3 regions of the Kitasatospora sp. NPDC053057 genome follow, and region 3 is predicted to be linked to each of the others. Evidence: riboswitches for the same ligand, from Rfam matches in the RefSeq annotation. Region 3 holds a riboswitch; each other region holds the start of a gene.

Region 1 (3,260 bases), on a different contig from region 3:
GAGTTGGAAGGCGCCGGTGATGGAGAGGGCGGCGAAGCCGTGGGCGAGGGAGCGGACGGTGCGGGCGGCGTGGATCACCTCGGGGCCGTCGAGGCCGTAGCCGCGGAGGACGGCGACGATGACGCCGACGAGGCGGGTGGCCGCGTGGGTGAGGTCGTCGTCGGGTTGGGGGGCCTGGGGGAGGGCGGTGTAGCGGTGCGGGTGTTCGGTGGCGTAGGCCTGGTAGGCGCGCAGGACGGCGGTGACGGCGTCGTCCCCGCTGCGCCCGACCGCGGCCTCCGCGAGCCGGTCGGCGAGTTCCTCGGTGACCCGGACGGCGATGAGCCGCCGGAGTTCGGCGAGACCGCCGCTGACGTGCTTGTACAGCGAGGGGGTGGCGACTCCGGCGCGGGCGGCGACGGAGGCGAGGGTGAGGGCTTCGGTGCCCTGGTCGTCGATGAGGGCGAGGGCGTGGTCGACGACCTGGTCGGGGGTCAGTCCTACGCGGGGCATGGCTTCTGGTTCTCCGTGAAGCGTGGGGGGAGGACGGGTTCAGGCGAGTACGGGTTCAGGCGAGTTCGGCGAGGAAGGGCAGCAGGGCGTCGGCGACGGCCCGGGGGTTGTCGGCCATCGGGTAGTGCCCGGATCCCTCGATCATGACCTTCCGCGCGCCGAGCTTCTCGGCCTGGAGGTCGGCGACGGCCTCGGGCTTGGGGAAGTCGGGGTCCTTGCTGCCCATCAGCACGAGGGCGGGGCAGCGGACGGCCGCGCTCCAGCCGATCGGCGCGGAGTCGCCGGTGACGTGGCCGCGGGTGGCGGTCCTGCGGCCGGGGGTGCGCAGGGCGGCGACCAGCCCGTCCACGTAGCCGTCGAGGTCGGCGGGCCGGGGGCCGGGGAAGGCCATCTTGCGGAGGTAGTAGCCCCAGACCGCGGGCCACTGGACCATCGCGGCGCCCATGACGACCATGACGCCCTTCATGAGCGCGTTGGCCCGGTGCTCGACGAAGGCGTCGATGAGCGCGATCCCGGCGACCCGCTGGGGTGCGTCCCCGGCGAGCTTGACGACCGTCGCGCCGGTGTAGGACTGCCCGACCAGGACGGCCCGCTCGATGCCGAGGTGGTCGAGCAGGGCGAGGACGTCGGTGGCGACGGCGGAGGGGCTGTAGTCGTCCCAGACGATCGAGGACTCGCCGAAGCCGCGCAGGTCCATGGTGATGACCCGGCGCCCGGCCGCGGTGAGCAGCGGGTGGAGGTGCCGGTAGGCGCGGCGGGAGTCGAGCATCCCGGGGAGCAGGACGACGGGGGTGCCTTCGCCCTGCCGGGTGTCGTCGTACGCGAGGCGGCCGCCGGGGACGTCGAGGTACTGGGTGCTCGGGGTGATGGTGCCGTTCATGGTGGGCCTCCACGGGCTCGCTCGCTGCTGCCGATAGCCATAAAGCTACGGCTAATAGCCTTAGCCGTCAAGGGGTCGCGGCTCACGCGAAGGGCCCCGTTCAGGTCCCTTCGACCCTGAACGGGTCGTGCTCGCTGAGCAGCTTCTCCAGCCGGGCCTGGTCGACCCGGGCGACGGTGTCCGAGGACTCCTGGCGGTCCCGGATCACCTTGGCCAGCGTGAACGAGGAGGTGACGGTGTAGAGGAGGCCGATCCCGAGGAAGGCCCGGGTCCAGCCGCCGACGGGCAGGTAGGCGATCCCGGCGGCGAGGGCCGTGCCGGAGATGGCGAAGGAGAGGACGGCCTGGGCGTAGTACGCGGCCGTGGTGCGTGACTGCATCGGTGCGCTCATGGCGCCAGGATGCGGTGGGCCGGCCGGGGTGCACATGAGTAGGAGTACTCAGATGAACCGGGTGGCTGAGGGGTCGTTCGTTGACGTCCGATCACCTGTTCCCCAGCCGTCGCGGACGGATGGCTTGGAATCAGGGCCTCCTAGGATTAACGTTTGATAACGCAGCGCGGTCGTCAACGCCGTACCCAGACGGCACCGTGCGCCGTCGCCTAATCCCGCCGGCCGGCCTCCGGGCAGGCCAGGGAGCCGGGGAACCATGTTCCTTGGGGTGAATCGGCGGGGCTCCGGCCCGGCCGTAGGAGACCTTCCTGCTCCGAACCCGTCAGCTAACCCGGTAGGCGCGAAGGAAGGAAAGGAGCGCGCCTCCGTGGCGTCGACGCACACCCCGGCACACCCGGCCGGCCCCGCAGCCGGTACCCAGCTCCTCGACCACCCCGGCCCGAACGGCTCCGAGCCCCGCGACTCCGGCCCCGCCGACCCGTTCGTCCCGGAGGCCGAGGCCAACCGCCACCGGATGCCGCGTCAGACCCGAGGGGCCTCCCCGCTGCTCGGCGTCACCGCCGTCGCCGCCACCCTGGGCGCCACCGGCTTCGCCTCCGCGACCCCGGCCGCCGCGCCCGCCGTCGAGGCCCCGGACGAGACCCCGGTCGCCCTGGCCGCCGATCCCGGCCTCGCGCTCGCCGCCCGCATCCAGCAGCAGGCCGACAGCCAGCGCACCGCCGCCGAGGAGAGCGCCCGCGTGCAGGCCGCCCAGGAGGCCGGGGCCAAGGCCGCCGCCAAGGAGGCCGAGGCCAAGCGCGCCGCCGAGGAGGCCGAGCGGGCCAAGGCCGCCGCCCTCACCCTGCCGGTGAAGGACTACAACCTCTCCGCCCACTACGGCCAGAGCGCCCGCTACTGGGCCCACCTGCACACCGGCCTGGACTTCGCCGCCGACACCGGCACCCCGGTCTACGCGGTCGGCCAGGGCACCATCACCTCGGCCGGCTGGTCCGGCGCGTACGGCTACCGGATCGTCGAGACCCTGCCCGACGGCACCGAGATCTGGTACTGCCACCTGTCCTCGATCATCACGGGCTCCGGCAAGGTCACCTCCGGCCAGCAGATCGGCAAGGTCGGCGCGACCGGCAACGTCACCGGCCCGCACCTGCACCTGGAGGTCCGCCCCGGCGGCGGCGCCCCGGTCGACCCGGAGACCTGGCTCCAGCAGCACGGCCTCAACCCGTAACGGCCCCGGGAACCCGTCACAACGTCGGGGGGAGCAGCCCCGGGGCACGCCCGGGGCTGCTCCCCCCCCCCGCCACCTCACTCCGGCGGCAGCTGCGCCAGGTACGCGTCGATCTCCTCCGCGCCCGGCTCCGGCGCGAGCTCCGGGAACTCCTCCACCAGCAGCCGCGGCAGCCCGGGCACCGTCCACTCGCCGAGCAGGTCGAGCGCCACCTCGGCCGCCGCCGCCTCGAACTCCTCGAAGCCCCCGGCCAGTTCGTCCGGCATCGGCCG
Region 2 (3,260 bases), on a different contig from region 3:
CATCCCGGGCGGCGCCCAGTCCGACACGTACTTCACCAAGGACGTCCCCTCGGCGATCGAGGCGAGCTACCGGGTCTCGACCGACCCGCACGCCTGGGCCTACATGGGCAACTCGACCGGCGGCTACTGCGCCGTCAAGCTGGCCATGCGCCACCCGGACGTCTTCCCGACCGCCGTCGCCCTGTCCGGGTACTACGAGGCCGCCGACGACCCGACCACCGGTGACCTCTTCGGCGGCAGCAAGCAGCGCCGCGACGAGGCCAACCTGATGTGGCGGCTGAAGAACCTGCCGCAGCCGAACATCTCCCTCCTGCTGGCCGGCACCAAGAAGGGCGACGGCAACTACAAGCAGGACACCGAGGCGTTCATCGACGGGGTGCACAGCCCGATGAAGGTCTCGTACAGCATGCTCGAGAACGGCGGCCACAACTTCGAGACCTGGAGCGCGCTGCTGCCCTCCTCGCTGGAGTGGCTGTCCCAGCACCTCAAGGTGCCGAACCAGCCGAACCAGCCGGCCGAGCCGGGCCGGCAGGGCCAGACCGACCAGCCGGGCCAGACCGTCTGACGGACGACTCCGTCGGACGAGAGCGAACCGAACCCCCGGGGCCGCCCCCGGGGGTTCGGTTCGTCGTCACGCGGCTCAGGCCACCCGCTCCAGCGTCCCGGTGTGCAGCTGGCCGACCCGGCCGCCCTCGCCCTCGAAGGTCCAGAAGGCGCGCACGGTCAGCGCGTTGAGGTCCATCACGTGGCTGACGGTGATCCCGCTCTGCTCCGTCCAGCTGACGAAGTAGATCCCCGGCGCGACCTCGGCGACGTGCAGCCGCACGTCCTCCCACTGGCCCGCCGACTCGCCGAGGCCCTCCCAGCGCAGCCGCATGCCGTCGGCCGAGTAGGTGTTTCGGAAGGCCGCGCCGTTGTCGGCCCGGAAGACGTAGGTACGGCCGGCGAAGGCGGGCAGGGACGCGGTCATGGTGGGGCGGGACCTCTTCTCGGGAGCGTGGGACGGACCGTACGGGCGGGCACATCGGACTCGGTGCACTTGTGCACCGCGGAAAATGCCAGGCTTCCAATTTATCCGACCGGGCGGATTCGGGCGGCCCCGCGCCACGGTGCGGTACGCCACCGGATGGGACGCCGGTGGCACCGGCACCCCGGTCGTCCCCGCACCTGTACATGACCCGCTACGGCACGTACACCCCGAGGCCCTGCCTGGAGGTGCCCCGGCCGTGGCGCCGGGATTGATCAACTCGGCTGCCACGCAGCGTCGTTGATCGACACCACTGTGAGCTGCGCGACAACCGGACCGATCGAGTTGTCCGTTCACGCACAGCCTGCCTAGCCTGCAACGGGTCGTCCGCCCTCGCGGACCCCGTCGCCGGGACGCCGAGTCCTGTCCACCCGTCGGCGGGCAGCCGAGCACCACAGCGGACGGGAGCGGGGGAACCAAGGTCAGTGCCCGGCCCGTGCGCACCAGCGTGCGGGTCGCGGCTAGGGGTGAAGCCGCTCCACAGGCGGCCGGGCAACTGCAGCCCGAATCCGACAGCTCACCTCGCAGGCGTCGCAGAGGACTCCCATGCACCCTCCTGCCGGGCGCCGTCGCGCACCCCGCCATGCCCGTCCGTCCCACCGCGGCCGCAACGCCGCCCTCGCCGCCACCGGCGCGCTCGCCATCAGCGGCGCCGGCCTGCTCGGGCTGCCGTCCGTCGCCGGTGCCCAGGCCGCCACCGGCCCGACCGTCACCCAGGACCGCCTCGCCCCCGCCACCATGGTCGCGGGCAAGGCCGCCACCGCCTCGCTGAGCCTGCACTCCTCGTCCTGCTTCGTCGCCAGGACCGTCGGCGTCGGCGTCCGCGACGCGCGCGGCACCAACCTGGACTTCCCGGGCAACGCCGGCAACGTGCAGATCTGCCCCACCGGGCTCGACTTCACCAGCGGCGCGCGCACCCTGCCCGCCGGGACGTACACCCAGTTCGGCTTCTGGCAGGACCTCGGCGGCACCTGGCACAACCTGCCCTCGCAGCAGCTGGTGGTCTCCCGTACCGGCACGTCGACGCCCACCCCGGCCCCGACCGCCACCTCCACGAGCGCGCCGGCCCCGACTGCCGCGCCCACCAGCGTGCCGGCGCCGACCGCCGCGCCCACCACCAAGCCGACCGCGACCACTGCGCCCACCGCCAAGCCGACCCCAACCGCCGCGCCCACTACCGCGCCCACCGCGAGCCCGAGCGCCACCGCGAGCCCGAGCACCCCGGCGCCGGCGTCCCCGATCGCCGGCAAGTCGCTGACCTGGTCCGACGAGTTCAACGGCCCGATCAACTGGGGCCAGCGCTGGGTCGGCGACAAGAGCACCGCGTACAGGTACGGCAACCACAACCCGGACGACAACAAGCTCGACTGGCTGAACAAGAACAACGTCAGCGTCGCCAACGGCGTCGCCACCTTCACCGCCACCCCCGGCGGCCCCACCCTGGAGAACGGCCAGCAGTCCTGGAACACCGGCTTGCTGACCACCGAGGGCTCCGCCGAGGGCTTCCAGGTCAAGACCGGTGACTACGCCGAGACCCGGGTCAAGATGCCCTCCGTCACCGGTGCCTGGCCCGCCCTGTGGACCTGGAAGAACGGCAACGGGGAGATCGACTCCTTCGAGTACCACCCCGACAACCCGAACCTGCTGGAGCTGACCAACCACGTCAACCCCGGCAACCCGGACTACTACACCGACGCCAAGGCCGTCGCCAAGGACCAGTGGATCACCATCGGCACCTACTACGGCGCCAACTCGGTCGACTGGTACGTCAACGGCGTCAAGGTGTACTCGGACGGCAAGGGCGTGGGTGCAGACTTCTCCGCGTACCTGATCCTCAACCTCTCGGTCGGTGCCGGCAAGTACCACCCGGCGCCGCAGGGGAACACCCCGATCACCTTCGCCGCCGACTACGTGCGCGTCTACCGCTGAGCGCGGACGCCGAGCGCACGTAGCCCGCAGACCAGCCGCTCTCAGGAACCGGCAGCCGTCTCGACCACGTTCAGGTCGAACGGCTGCCGGTTGTTGCGTTCGTCCCGGTCGTCCGGGCTGTGCACCTCGACCGACCCGCCGGTCAGCACGCCCGTCGGCACGTCGCGGGAGACCCGCACCGGGACGAGCGCGGTGGCGCTGCGCCCCTGCTTCAGTCCGGCCTCGAAGACGCAACGCACCGTGCGCCCGCCCCGCAGCACCGCGCAGTCGGCGGGGAAGTACGGGCCCTGCGGTGTCACGCCGT
Region 3 (3,260 bases):
CCCAGGTCGCGGGCGAGCAGTACCGCACCGGCGGCATCGACCCGTCCGTCCAGCTGATGCTCTCCTCCGACCCGTCCGGCTACCTGGAGAAGGCGTCGAGCGTCCAGCAGGCCAGCCAGAGCCAGACCGAGGCGCTCAAGGGCCTGCTCGACCAGCAGCGCCGGCTGGACCAGGAGAAGGCCGAGGCGGCCGCCGTGCTGGCCTCGCTGGACTCCACCACCAAGGACCTCAACCAGGCCAAGGCGGACGTCAACCAGAAGCTGAAGGCCGCGCAGGACCTGCTGAACTCGCTCAGCGCCGCCGACCGGGCCGCGCTGAAGGCCCAGCAGCAGCAGGACGACCGCGCCTCTCGCGGCGCCGCCCGGGTCGACCTCAGCAGCCTGCCGCCGGCCAGCGGCTACGCGGCCGTGGCCGTCGCCAAGGCGATGAGCAAGCAGGGCTCGCCGTACGTGTGGGGCGCCACCGGGCCGAGCACCTTCGACTGCTCGGGCCTGATGGTCTGGTCGTACGGCCAGGCCGGCGTCTCGCTGCCGCGCACCTCGCAGGAGCAGGGCGACGTCGGCACCCGGGTGCCCTCGCTGGACCAGGCCCAGCCGGGCGACCTGGTGATCTACGGCAGCGACCGGCACCACGTCGGGATGTACATCGGCAACGGCATGGTGGTCCACGCGCCGCACACCGGTGATGTGGTGAAGGTGATGAAGGCCGACGCGATGCCGATCAACACGATCCGCCGGGTCTGACGGCCCGACACGCCCGGGGTTCGACTCCGGACCTGTGATCCGCGCCACCTCCCGATCCGGGGGTGGCGCTTCGGGTTCGCCCGTTCCTCGACCGATCGGTGAGCGTCGATCAGCTTTGCGTGCGGTGGCGATCACCATCAGTCATTTTCACAAAAGAACATGGGCAATCTTCCGTCTTTTTTCTGACAAGGATTTGAACGGATCACGGTTCAGTTACTAGGGTCGTGCCCCGAACCACCGCACTGTCGATCACCCAGCCTGGGTGGCGGCGGTGGTTTCCGTCGAGTTCGCGAAACAGCGGGGCAGGTCGAAGCGACTGCCCGACAGGGGAGCCCAGTGGTCGGGGGCGCTGCGGAGCGGAGCCGGGGAACCACGTTCCTCCGGGGTGAATCGGCGCCAGGTCGGCCGTTGGTGAGGCCGTGAGGCGTCGTAGGGCATGCTTCCGGCCCGAACCCGTCAGCTCACCCGGTAGGCGGACGTAGGAAGAAGGAGTCCGCCTTCGTGGCGTCCCATCGTCGTCCCAAGCCCGCCAGCCGCGCTCGTGTCTCGATCCTGACCGGCTTCGCCGCCGCGGCCGTCGCCCTCTCCGCGCAGACCGGCGCGCACGCCGACCCGCAGCCGACCAAGGAACAGGTCAAGGAGCAGGTCGACCAGCTCAACGAGCAGGCCGAGCAGGCGACCGAGAAGTACAACGCGGCGCAGGAGAAGCAGCAGGAGCTGGAGAAGCAGGTCTCCGGCATGCAGGACCAGGTGGCCCGCCAGCAGGCGCAGGTGACCGACCTGCAGGGCGGCCTCGCCGAGATCGCCGGGGAGCAGTACCGCAACGGCGGCATATCCCCGACCGTTCAGCTGATGCTCTCCTCCAGCCCGGACAACTTCCTCAACCAGGCCGGGGCGCTGAACCAGGCCGGTGACACCCAGAAGAACCAGCTGAAGCAGCTCCAGGAGCAGCAGCGCAAGCTGGACCAGGACCGCACCGAGGCGCAGGGCAAGCTCGCCGAGCTGGAGTCCACCACCACGCAGCTGAAGGCCTCCAAGGAGGACGTTCAGAACAAGCTGAAGGCCGCCCAGGACCTGCTCAACACGCTGACCGAGCAGGAGCGCCAGGCGATCAAGGCGGCCGAGGACAAGGCCGCCGCCGACGCCAAGGCCAAGGCGGACGCCGCCGCGAACGCCTCCCAGCCGAGCGCCTCCGATCGCGCCTCGCGGGACAGCGGCCGCTCCGACCTCGGCTCGGGCTCCTCGGCCGCGCCGGTCAAGGTCGCCCCCGGCAGCTCGCACGGTGCCGCCGCGCTGTCCGCCGCCGCCTCCAAGATCGGCAGCCCGTACGTCTGGGGCGCCACCGGCCCGGGCTCCTTCGACTGCTCCGGCCTGATGGTCTGGGCGTTCAACCAGGCCGGCGTGTCGCTGCCGCGCACCTCGCAGGAGCAGGCCGGCGCCGGCACCCGGATCGGCTCGGACCTCTCCCAGGCCCAGCCCGGCGACCTGCTGATCTTCTACAGCGACGCCCACCACGTCGGCATCTACGCGGGCAACGGCCAGGTGCTGCACGCGCCCAAGCCGGGCGCCTCGGTCCGCTACGAGGCCGTCTCCAACATGCCGCTGGCGTCCATCGTGCGGGTCTGATCCGCGTCAGGCGCCAACAGGCCCGGCCCTCCACCACGGAGGGCCGGGCCTGCGGCTTTTCCGGCGACTCGGCCTGGTGTCCGAATAGGGGTCAAATATTCGGGTCGGGAGGGGTTTGGACTCACTTGCCCGGACTCGCTAACGTCTGCCACCGGACTCCCGCTCGACGGCCGCCCACTGGGGCGCGGCCGCGGGGCCGCGCCGCAGGACTGGAGCCGCTGCCGCCATGCCCGTGCACCGCCGTTCCCAACTGCTCGTCCGTGCGCTGGTACTGACCGCGGCCGCCACCACGGCCCTGGGCGTGGCGACCGTCGGCAGCGCCCAGGCCGCCCCCGGGGCGCCGGACACGCCCGACCGCAAGGACGTCAAGGCGCAGGTCGAGCAGCTGTACGACGAGGCCGAGCAGGCGTCGGAGAAGTACAACGCCGCGCAGGAGGCGCAGAAGCGGCTCCTGAACGAGACCACGAACCTGCAGGGCGAGGTCGCCGCCGCCCAGGACCAGCTCAACCAGCTGCGCGGGGACCTGGCCACGGTGGCCGGGGCCGAGTACCGGGGCGGCGGGATGACCCAGACCGCCCAGCTGATGCTCTCCACCGACCCCGCGGCCTACCTCGCCCGCGCCCGCACCCTCGGCCAGGCCGCCGAGCGGCAGCAGGAGACGCTGCACGAGCTGGTCACCCGTCAGCGCCGGCTCGACCAGCGCCGCACCGAGACCGCGGCCAAACTCGCCGAACTGGACCAGGCCCGCCGCTCGCTGGCCGAGAACAAGCAGCAGATCCAGCAGCGGCTGGCCACGGCGCAGAAGCTGCTGAACGGCCTGGGGGTCGCCGAGCGGACCAGGATGGCCGCCCAGGACGCCCGGGAGGCCGAGCAGCGCGCCACCCGCGGCAC

The links. A riboswitch is a leader RNA that binds a small molecule or an ion and turns the genes downstream of it on or off. The one in region 3 is predicted to bind cyclic di-AMP.
Region 1: another riboswitch for cyclic di-AMP. It lies ahead of ACIG5E_RS33400 (M23 family metallopeptidase); the one in region 3 lies ahead of ACIG5E_RS18050 (NlpC/P60 family protein).
Region 2: another riboswitch for cyclic di-AMP. It lies ahead of ACIG5E_RS01725 (hypothetical protein); the one in region 3 lies ahead of ACIG5E_RS18050 (NlpC/P60 family protein).

What each region holds. Positions count from the first base shown of each region.
Region 1 is NZ_JBITZP010000048.1:25,880-29,139, reverse strand. Features, by position in the region: gene ACIG5E_RS33415 (TetR/AcrR family transcriptional regulator) at 1-492, opposite strand, end outside; gene ACIG5E_RS33410 (alpha/beta fold hydrolase) at 548-1,372, opposite strand; gene ACIG5E_RS33405 (YiaA/YiaB family inner membrane protein) at 1,473-1,763, opposite strand; cyclic di-AMP (ydaO/yuaA leader) riboswitch at 1,960-2,118, shown strand; gene ACIG5E_RS33400 (M23 family metallopeptidase) at 2,131-2,988, shown strand; gene ACIG5E_RS33395 (hypothetical protein) at 3,066-3,260, opposite strand, start outside.
Region 2 is NZ_JBITZP010000001.1:376,438-379,697, forward strand. Features, by position in the region: gene ACIG5E_RS01715 (alpha/beta hydrolase-fold protein) at 1-565, shown strand, start outside; gene ACIG5E_RS01720 (MoaF-related domain-containing protein) at 641-970, opposite strand; cyclic di-AMP (ydaO/yuaA leader) riboswitch at 1,408-1,571, shown strand; gene ACIG5E_RS01725 (hypothetical protein) at 1,574-2,956, shown strand; gene ACIG5E_RS01730 (hypothetical protein) at 2,998-3,260, opposite strand, start outside.
Region 3 is NZ_JBITZP010000015.1:110,898-114,157, forward strand. Features, by position in the region: gene ACIG5E_RS18045 (NlpC/P60 family protein) at 1-743, shown strand, start outside; cyclic di-AMP (ydaO/yuaA leader) riboswitch at 1,081-1,234, shown strand; gene ACIG5E_RS18050 (NlpC/P60 family protein) at 1,245-2,369, shown strand; gene ACIG5E_RS18055 (NlpC/P60 family protein) at 2,596-3,260, shown strand, end outside.